Regions from separate parts of the Desemzia sp. C1 genome, predicted to be linked through region 2. Evidence: predicted binding sites of a transcription regulator. Region 2 holds the regulator's gene; each other region holds the start of a gene.
What was found. Region 2 encodes HrcA, which represses chaperone genes, less so after heat shock. Its sites were predicted from a motif close to TTAGCACTCNNNNNNNNNGAGTGCTAA; they were not measured.

Region 1 (3,286 bases), 900 kb from region 2:
ACCTTTTAAAAATTATTTGCTTTCTGCTTTGTTTGGTACTGCTCTTGCTCCTCTAGTAAGTGAAATTTCTTTTAATATCGGACTCCCCTTTTTCATAGGAGTTTTGTTAGGTTTTCTTGCAGGTGTTTTTGTCGGATTTATTCTTCCTCCTTTGTCGCGGCACTTTGCTAGTTTCCACAAAGGCTTCAGCTTGTATAATATTGGTTTTACAGCTGGTATTATCGGTATGGCTTTTATTGCTGTTTTAAGAGCTTATGGTTTTAGTGTGGATGTAGTTAATTTGCTTTCTAGGGGCAATAACGTTCCTTTTTCTATCTTTTTATATAGTTTATTTTCGTTTATGTTTATCGTGGGATATTACTTTAATGGAATGAACTTTAAAGACTTCGGCACTTTCTTAGAGGAAGATGGGGTTGGCGGTCCTGATCTTTTAGAAAAATACGGTTTTGGATTATCTTTAATCAATATGGGTCTCTTAGGTCTCATCTCTACAAGCTTCTCACTAGCGGTAGGTGGAGAGTTAAATGGTCCCGTTATTGGCGGAATCTTCACAGTAGTCGGTTTTGGGGCTTTCGGAAAACACATCAAAAATGTTTTACCTATCTTTGCAGGTATTCTTTTCGTTGGTTTCTTTACTCCTATCGAACTGTACTCAACAACTTTCTTATTGACCGCATTATTCGGTACTACTTTAGCACCTGTAAGTGGACATTATGGAACCCTTGCTGGATTAATAGCCGGTGGCCTGCATATGGCTATGTCTGCAAATGTCACCTATTTGCACGCCGGAATGAATTTGTACAATAACGGATTCTCAGGAGGGTTTATCGCGGCTATTTTAGTTCCTTTATTAGAAGTGCTGCATTTTCATAAAAAAGAACGTCAAAATAAAAAAATCATCGAACCGCTTATTGATACTGAACATACGGAAGATTTAGATACTATTGATAAACCAACTATTGCAGACGACGATGAAAAAAAACGACCTCACATTTAAGAGAGGTCGTTCTCTTTCGTTACACGATTATTGGATTTCGATTTTTTTACCAGGTTCTTGCTTCATTTCTTTTTTAGGCAATTGAACTGTTAAAACTCCGTTATCGAATTTAGCAGTAATATTTGACTCATCTACATCCCTTAAAATGAATTGCCGTTTATAAGAGCGAACAGAACGCTCTCTTCGGATGTAGTTGCCTTCTTTATCCGTTTCGTCTTTGCCTTCTTCTCTATGAGATCCGATAGACAGTACGTTATCTTGATAGTCTAATTGAATATCTTCTTTAGTCAAACCAGGCATATCAGCTTCTAAAGTATACTCTGTATCCGTTTCTTTGATATCTACGTCAAATGAAGAAGCCGCTGAAAACAAATTGTCAAAAGAATCACCAAAAAAGTTCCGGTTGAGGTTCATAAAATCACGTCTAGATGGAAATAAACTATTCATAATAAACTCCCTCTTTCTTTTGATTTGATTCTTGTAGTACTCTTTCTTTACTACACTTACATTATAAAAAAATTTAGCATTCTAGTCAACAGAGTGCTAAAATTTTTTATAGGAAAACAACAATAATTTTATTGTTTTAAGAACGTTTTCATTTTTGCTATACTCTATTTATTAAAATAGGAGAGGTGAAAAATATGTCAAACAATGATTCAACACAAAATGAAAAAGCTCGGTCCGTATTAAAAGATATTTTAGAAGACACAGATGTCGTTATGCTGACCACGATTTCAGAAGATGGCAATATTGTCTCTCGTCCCATGCAAACTCAAGAGGTAGAATTTGATGAAGACTTATGGTTAGTTACTCGTAAAGATACGACTAAATACAAAGAGATTTCTGCCAATCCTAATGTCAATGTAACAGTCGTTGGAGATTCTTACGCTTCAATCAGTGGTAAAGCCGTATTTGTAGATGATATAGAACGTAAAAAAGAATTCTGGAACAAAATTTATGAAAAATGTTCGATGTCAGTTATGATGACCCAATGTTGATTTTAATCAAAGTCGAAGCAGATAAAGCTGAATATTGGGAAACGGGAAATACAACTAAATCTGTTGCCAACTTCTTTAAAAAAGCTGTTGGAAATAAAGATTCTGTCAAACCAGGAGAAAATTCGAACGAAACCGTTGACTTATAATCAACTAAAAAGACAAAAAGAAATGAATCGGGACAATGCTTCCGATTCATTTCTTTTTGCACTTTTTGTTCTATTGAACAGTCAATTCATATACGGAAATTTCTCTTTGTTCGTTCTTATCCGCAAGAGAGAAAGAAAGCTGATCGTCTTTATCTTCTGCAAAGTAGCGTAAGGTAAACACTTCTTCACCATCATTCACAAACAACTCGATTAAAGAGCTTTCCAAGAATAAGCGCATGTTTTTTAGTTCCTTTTTCAACTGAACGGCTCTTTTCTCACGCTCATTCGTCAACCAATTGATCCGACTGACTGTTACGGTTCTTGTTTCTTGGTCATAACTGATCTCCACATTATCTCGAATACCCATTGAGAATGCTTTTGGATCCTCTTTCCAATTGATTATGACTTCTTGTTGCAGCGAAGTAAGCTCTACAATCGAATCTTCAGCCTCTACTTTTTGCGGAGTACCTGTTCTCATTGCTGCCAATTCTTCCACAGGTTGTTGTTTCAATACTCCATTTTGGTAAGTTAGTTCTCTTGGGATAGTTAATGCATGTACCCATCCATCTTTTATTGTTGGAACAGCAGCTTCTACTTCCGGCTCCATTACTCCTACCCAACCAAAAGAAATGACACGATTTTTTTGATCGGTAAAACTTTGCGGCGCATAAAATTCAAACCCTCTATCTAATTCAACAAACTCTTCATTCTCAGAAACAAATTGACCAGTTGGTGTTAATTGACCAGTCAGATAACCCGTTTGGTAAATGTTTTGAAACTTGTTTCCTTCTGGCTCCAACCCTTGTGGAGAAAAGACAAACAAATCTTTTTCTTTAAATTGTAAGACGTCAGGACACTCCCACATATACCCTAATGGAAGTTTCTTTTCCAGCAATGAACCTTTAAACGTCCAGTCTAAAAGATCTTCAGAGGTATAAAGTATAGTATCTCCAGTCAGGTCTTCCCTTTGAGCTCCTAAAATCATGTACCACAGACCGTTCTCGCCTTGCCAGACTTTGGGGTCTCGAACATGTCTGGTGTACCCTTTAGGATGTTCAAATAGCGGACCTTCCTTTTCAAAATGGAATCCATCTTTTGAAACAGCCAGACATTGGTAGCTTTCTCGACTATCATTTACTCCTCGA
Region 2 (3,286 bases):
CTGGTTTTTTAGTACGTTCTACTAAGTCGTAAGTCAATTCATCGAATTTTGCACGTGATAAAGTTGTTTCCAAGTGCAATGGACCAGCTTCTCCAGCAGTGATAAATGGCAAGCTGATTTGAGTTGAAGTAACACCTGACAAGTCTTTTTTAGCTTTTTCAGCAGCATCTTTCAAACGTTGTACAGCCATTTTGTCTTTAGACAAGTCAATGCCGTTTTCTTTTTTGAATTCAGCTACCAAGTAGTCGATGATTTTGTTGTCAAAGTCATCTCCACCAAGTTCGTTGTCTCCAGATGTAGATAATACGTCAAATACTCCGTCTCCTAATTCAAGGATAGAAACGTCAAACGTACCACCACCAAGGTCAAATACTAAAACTTTTTCTTCTTTATCTGTTTTGTCTAAACCATATGCTAATGCAGCAGCAGTTGGCTCGTTAACGATACGTTCTACTTCTAGACCAGCGATTTTACCAGCGTCTTTAGTTGCTTGACGTTGTGCATCGTTGAAGTAAGCCGGTACAGTAACAACAGCTTTAGTCACTTCTTCGCCTAGATAAGCTTCAGCATATCCTTTGATGTATTGTAGAATATTTGCTGAAATTTCTTGCGGAGTGTATTTTTTGCCTTCAACTTCTACTGTATAATCTTCACCCATATGACGTTTGATAGAAGCAATTGTATTTGGGTTCGTAATAGCTTGGCGTTTAGCAACTTCCCCTACTTGGATTTCACCATTTTTGAAAGCTACAACAGAAGGAGTTGTACGGTTACCTTCTGGGTTAGGAATGATTTTTGCTTCTCCACCTTCTAATACTGCTACAGCAGAGTTAGTTGTTCCTAAATCAATACCAATAATTTTTGCCATATATAATCCCTCATTCTTTAAAGTTTTAGTTTCATTATTTTATGCATTACGCTGTTTTTATTGTGCTACTACAACCATTGCAGGACGCAATACGCGTTCATGCAGAGTATATCCTTTTTGGTGAACAGTCACAACAGTTCCAGCTTCTTGACCGTCTTCCACTTCAACAGTTTGAACTGCTTGATGGTAATTAGGGTCAAAAGGCTCATTCAATGGATCTACCACTTGGATATCTTCGTTTTGTAAAGCTTGTTTGAAACTCTCATAAACCATTTCAATCCCTTTTTTGAAGGTTTGGTTTTCTTCTGTCGTTTCAATAGCTAGTGCACGTTCCAGATTGTCTAAAACGTTGATCAATTCTTTCGCTAATGATTGAGAACGGTATTTAGCATCCGTTTCTCTTTCTTTGCGATTTCTTTTTTGGATGTTGGCTAATTCAGCTTGCAAACGAAGATAAGCATCTTCTTTTTCTTCCAGCTGAGCTTTTAAAGCTGCCACTTCATCAGTTGCTGCATCCTCTGTGTGTACTTCTTCTACAGTTTCTTCAACCGCAGTTTCCGTTTCTTCAGTTGATGTCACATCTGCTGATTCTTGTTCCTCTAAATGAGAATCTTTCTTTTCCACAATACAAAACTCCTTTTAATAGTCATCCATCGAATGGTGATGATCTATTATTTTTTTTGATAATTCATTCCTGAAAACATCCATAAGCCCAATCATTTTGGAATACGGCATATTCGTAGGACCTAAAATCGCAATGGTTCCAGTTCCCAACTCTTCTACATCATACGTAGCAGAGATCAAACTGAAATTTGCCAAGAATTCGATATTCAATTCGTTGCCGATCCGAACCTCGATGTCTTGTTTTTGCTGCCCCAAGAGTGAAGCTAAGTCTTGGTTGCCTTCCATAAATGAATAAATGGATTTGAATTGGTGGATGTCCATATTGTCTGAATAATCCAACATATTCATTTTTCCGCCAATGTGCATTCGTTCTCTGACAGCTTTCACGAATAGCCCATTGATGAGTTCCATCATCCCTTCAGCAGTCCGCATATACTTATGAATCAATAAAGGCACATCTTCTTGAAGCATTTTGAATACTTCTACCAAAGAATGTCCAATCAATTGATCATTGAACAAAGCTACGATTTTTTCCAAATTATTCAAATCAAAACCTTTTGGTACGGTGAAAATTTGTTCTTCGATATGACCTTTATCTGTTACTAGTATGGCCATAACTCTTCGTTCGTTTAATGGAATTAAACGGAACCCGGTCAATTTGCTTTCCTTGATCTCAGGTCCTAAGGATATAGCTGTATAACTAGTCAAATTAGATAATACTTCGGCTGATTTCACCACAATTTCATCAATTTGGAAAAATGGATTATCAAAAGCTTTCTGTATTGTTTCCACTTTATCGTGATCAACTGTTGTAGGGTGTAACAAGTAATCCACATAAAAACGATAGCCTTTTTTAGACGGTACTCTGCCTGATGACGAATGCGTTTTTTGAAGATAACCCATTTCTTCTAAACGTACCATTTCATTCCGGACGGTTGCTGAACTCGCGTCAATATCCGTTTCATCTAATAACGTTTTAGATCCTACTGGATGACCATATTTCGTAAATAAGATTACGATTGATTTGAGGATCAAAATTTGCCTTTCCGTTAACATAAAGCCTCACCTCTTTTTTTAGCACTTTAAACAAATGAGTGCTAACACAATTAATAATTTACCAAAGATTAAAAAATTTGTCAATGTATATAGCGGAATTTTCTGACTATTTTTGACTATTTTCTTTTCCTTGCTGTATCAACAAAAACAAACCTTTACCATCGCTTAATCGGATGATAAAGGTTTGTTTTTTTCACAGTGTTGCTTATTTCAATTCAGCAAAATATTGACGTGCATCGACTTCGTCTTGATCCAACTGTTCAATAAGAGCTTCGATATTCGAGAATTTCATTTCTTCTCTAAGATACTTATGCCATTCTACGGCCACAGTTTCACCATAAATATCGCGGTTAAAATCAAAGATATTTACTTCTACAGACAATTGACGATCTGCTTCGAAAGTAATGTTATACCCAATAGACGCCATACCTTCGTACCATTCCTCGCCCACTTTTATTCTTACAGCGTAAACACCCACTTTAGGCAATCGGATATTCGGTTTTACATCGATATTAGCTGTAGGATAGCCTAACGTTCTTCCGCGTGCGTCTCCATGAATAACGATACCTGGAGTTTGGTACACATAGCCCAACATATCGTTTGCTTCCATGATTTCTCCATCGCTTAGTGCTTGACGGATGCGAGTCGAACTGATTTTTTCGCCTTCACCAGTCACTTTTCCAACTTCGATCACTTCGAAGCGATCTTTTGCATAACCTGGCAAATGCTCCATCGAAG
Region 3 (3,286 bases), 920 kb from region 2:
CTTATTAACCGATGTGACTGAATTTAAGTATGGAGAGAACGCCAAAGCTTATCTTAGTGCCATATTGGATTATGGCGAAAATAAGATCGTAGCCTTTAAACTATCGAAGCGTAATGATAATGCCTTAGTTCGTGATACAGTTCGCCAAATTGAAGACAAGATTATACCAACCCAAACGCTTATTCATAGCGATCGGGGATATCAATACACGTCATACGACTTTAATAATTTTGTGAAGAAACATCAACTCACCCACAGTATGTCTCGTGTGGGGAAATGCATTGATAACGGTCCAATGGAGAACTTTTGGGGAATTATTAAAGAAGAAATGTATCGGCTGAACACTTATGTGAGCTTTGAAGAATTAGAGAATGATATTAAACAATATATTGGGTTTTATAACACCCAACGGGTGACGTTAAAAATGGGCTTAAGCATTCCGGCATAAAAAAAGCCATGGATGAAAAGTATCATACATGGCACAAATATTTTGTTTATTTACCTGTCTACTTGACAGGGAGCAGTTCAATTAAGGTTTGTTGCCTTTTTTTAATTTCAAATAAATTTGCAAGATGCGAGTTGCACGTACAAAATCTCGTGTAGCAAACAAAACAAATATTATGGAGAAGAATCCCCATCCGAATTCCCCAACATAATCAACTGCGAACCAAGTGAAGACAACAGCGAGGATGTAGTTGAATAGTATCTGGAACATAAAATCACTTTTTTTCATTAAAATCAAAAATTCCTTTCTAAAAATACCCTAATAGAGTAACAAGTTGGCTACTGTAACGGTAGCGTTCATTAAAGCATGTGCAATGATTGGCGCAGCAATCGACTTTGTTTTCCAGTATAGATAACAAAAAACAAATCCCATTACAGAATAAAGCAAGTAATGACCGTCAAAGTGAATGAAAGCAAAAATCAGCGAACTAATAACGGCTGCTCCAATTCCTCCAGTTATATCAAATAAGTAACCGAAGATCACTTTACGAAAAACGAATTCTTCCATAATAGGACCGAAAATCGCTATTAAAAGCAAGAATAAAGGATAATTATTAACGATATCGACTAATCCAGCAGTATTTTGAGAACCAATAGGAATGTTCAGCAGGAAAGTCTCAATGAAAATTGCTAAGTATTGCCCAATATAAGCTAAAAACATTCCTGCAATTCCCCATAAAATAATGTTCTTTTTGGGAACAGGGGGAGTATTCTCTAAGCTGTTATTGAATGTTGATCGATGATTGACAATAAACATCCATATCGATCCAACGACAAAGGCGATGATTTGGCTGTAGATAGCAGCATCAAAAATGGCGTTCTCTGGAACGAAGAATAGTAAAAATACTGGGAAAAACTGTGCTAAAACGTAAATAAGAATGATTTTGACATAAGGTGATTTCACTAAATTATTCATAATATAAAAACCTTCTTTAACCGAGTTATTTACAGAAGAGTGGAGATGTAAGGTATTATAAAATATATTATCTCTTATTTCTGCTGCATAAGTGTGCTGTTTTCTTTTAACGAATAAAAGTTGATCAATAAATAGTATAACATAAGAATAATGACTCTAAAGGACTTTTTGACTCCTTTTGAAGGAATAGTGTGTTTTCTGGCAGAAATACAATTTCAAAAGAAAAAATACTTGCAAAATTTAAAGAGTTTGATATGATGAAGAAGTGAGTTAGCACTCTTTGAGATAGAGTGCTAAACAATCGAAACTACAATTGGAGGGATTTACGTGTTAAGACCTTTAGGAGATCGTGTCATCATTGAAGTAAAACAAGAGGAAGAAACAACAGCTAGTGGAATCGTTTTAGCTGGAACAGCAAAAGAAAAACCACAAACAGGAACAGTTGTAGCTGTTGGAGCTGGCCGAGTACTGGATAACGGAACAAAAGCTGAGCTTTCTGTAGCTGTTGGAGATACAGTGTTTTTCGAAAAATACGCTGGCTCAGAAGTAAAATATGATGGTACAGAGTATTTAGTGATCAAAGAGAGCGATATTATCGCAATCGTAGACTAATCATAAAGACATTTACACGACAAAAAAATCAATCTGATGAGGTGAAGGAATAATGGCTAAAGATATTAAATTTTCTGAAGACGCACGCGCAGCATTGTTGCGTGGGGTAGATAAGTTAGCAGATACTGTTAAAGTAACACTTGGACCTAAAGGAAGAAATGTTGTTTTAGACAAATCTTACGGTTCACCATTAATCACAAACGATGGAGTAACCATCGCTAAAGAAATCGAATTAGAAGACCGTTTCGAAAACATGGGAGCGCAATTAGTTTCTGAAGTTGCTTCAAAAACAAACGATACAGCAGGTGACGGTACTACTACAGCGACTGTTTTAACACAAGCAATCGTTCGTGAAGGATTAAAAAACGTTACAGCTGGAGCTAACCCAGTAGGAATTCGTACGGGTATTGAATTGGCAACTAAAGTAGCCGTTAAAGAATTATTGGCGAATTCTCGTAAAGTAGAAACAAAAGAATCGATTTCGCAAATTGCTGCCATTTCTTCTGGGGATGCAGAAATCGGAAAATTATTGGCAGATGCTATGGAAAAAGTAGGTAACGACGGTGTTATCACTATTGAAGAATCTAAAGGTATTGAAACGGAATTAGATGTCGTTGAAGGTATGCAATTTGACCGTGGTTACTTGTCACAATACATGGTAACTGACAATGATAAAATGGAAGCTAACTTAGAAAATCCATACATCTTGATCACAGACAAAAAAATCTCTAATATTCAAGATATTCTTCCATTATTGGAACAAATCTTGCAACAAGGTCGTCCATTGTTGATTATTGCTGAAGATGTAGACGGCGAAGCATTGCCAACTCTAGTATTGAACAAATTACGCGGTACATTTAATGTAGCTGCAGTAAAAGCTCCTGGATTCGGAGATCGTCGTAAAGCTATGTTAGAAGATATTGCTATCTTAACTGGCGGTACAGTGATTACAGAAGATTTAGGATTTGAACTAAAAGATACTACAGTTGACCAATTAGGTCACGCAAGCAAAGTAGCTATCACTAAAGACACGACAACTATTGTTGAAGGTGCTGGATCAACTGAAACAATCAGTCAACGTGTTGCTTTATTGAGAGCACAAGCTGAAGAAACAACTTCAGAGTTTGACAAAGAAAAATTACAAGAACGTATTGCTAAATTAGCTGGTGGAGTTGCAGTAATCCGTGTGGGTGCTGCTACAGAAACTGAGTTGAAAGAGCGTAAATTGCGTATTGAAGATGCTTTGAATGCTGC

Region 1: a site for HrcA is predicted at 1,518-1,544, ahead of LMF32_RS08040 (Hsp20/alpha crystallin family protein). Genes of this name have one in related genera too.
Region 3: a site for HrcA is predicted at 1,691-1,717, ahead of groES (co-chaperone GroES). Genes of this name have one in related genera too.

What each region holds. Positions count from the first base shown of each region.
Region 1 is NZ_JAJIZP010000003.1:1,567,117-1,570,402, reverse strand. Features, by position in the region: gene LMF32_RS08045 (DUF1576 domain-containing protein) at 1-997, shown strand, start outside; gene LMF32_RS08040 (Hsp20/alpha crystallin family protein) at 1,025-1,444, opposite strand; partial or broken gene LMF32_RS13615 (pyridoxamine 5'-phosphate oxidase family protein) at 1,639-2,141, shown strand; gene LMF32_RS08030 (glycoside hydrolase family 32 protein) at 2,212-3,286, opposite strand, start outside.
Region 2 is NZ_JAJIZP010000003.1:2,470,428-2,473,713, forward strand. Features, by position in the region: gene dnaK (molecular chaperone DnaK) at 1-868, opposite strand, end outside; gene grpE (nucleotide exchange factor GrpE) at 926-1,492, opposite strand; gene hrcA (heat-inducible transcriptional repressor HrcA) at 1,508-2,548, opposite strand; gene ribF (riboflavin biosynthesis protein RibF) at 2,754-3,286, opposite strand, start outside.
Region 3 is NZ_JAJIZP010000003.1:1,554,549-1,557,834, forward strand. Features, by position in the region: partial or broken gene LMF32_RS07960 (IS3 family transposase) at 1-448, shown strand, start outside; gene LMF32_RS07965 (YdiK family protein) at 530-733, opposite strand; gene LMF32_RS07970 (type II CAAX endopeptidase family protein) at 764-1,420, opposite strand; gene groES (co-chaperone GroES) at 1,748-2,032, shown strand; gene groL (chaperonin GroEL) at 2,085-3,286, shown strand, end outside.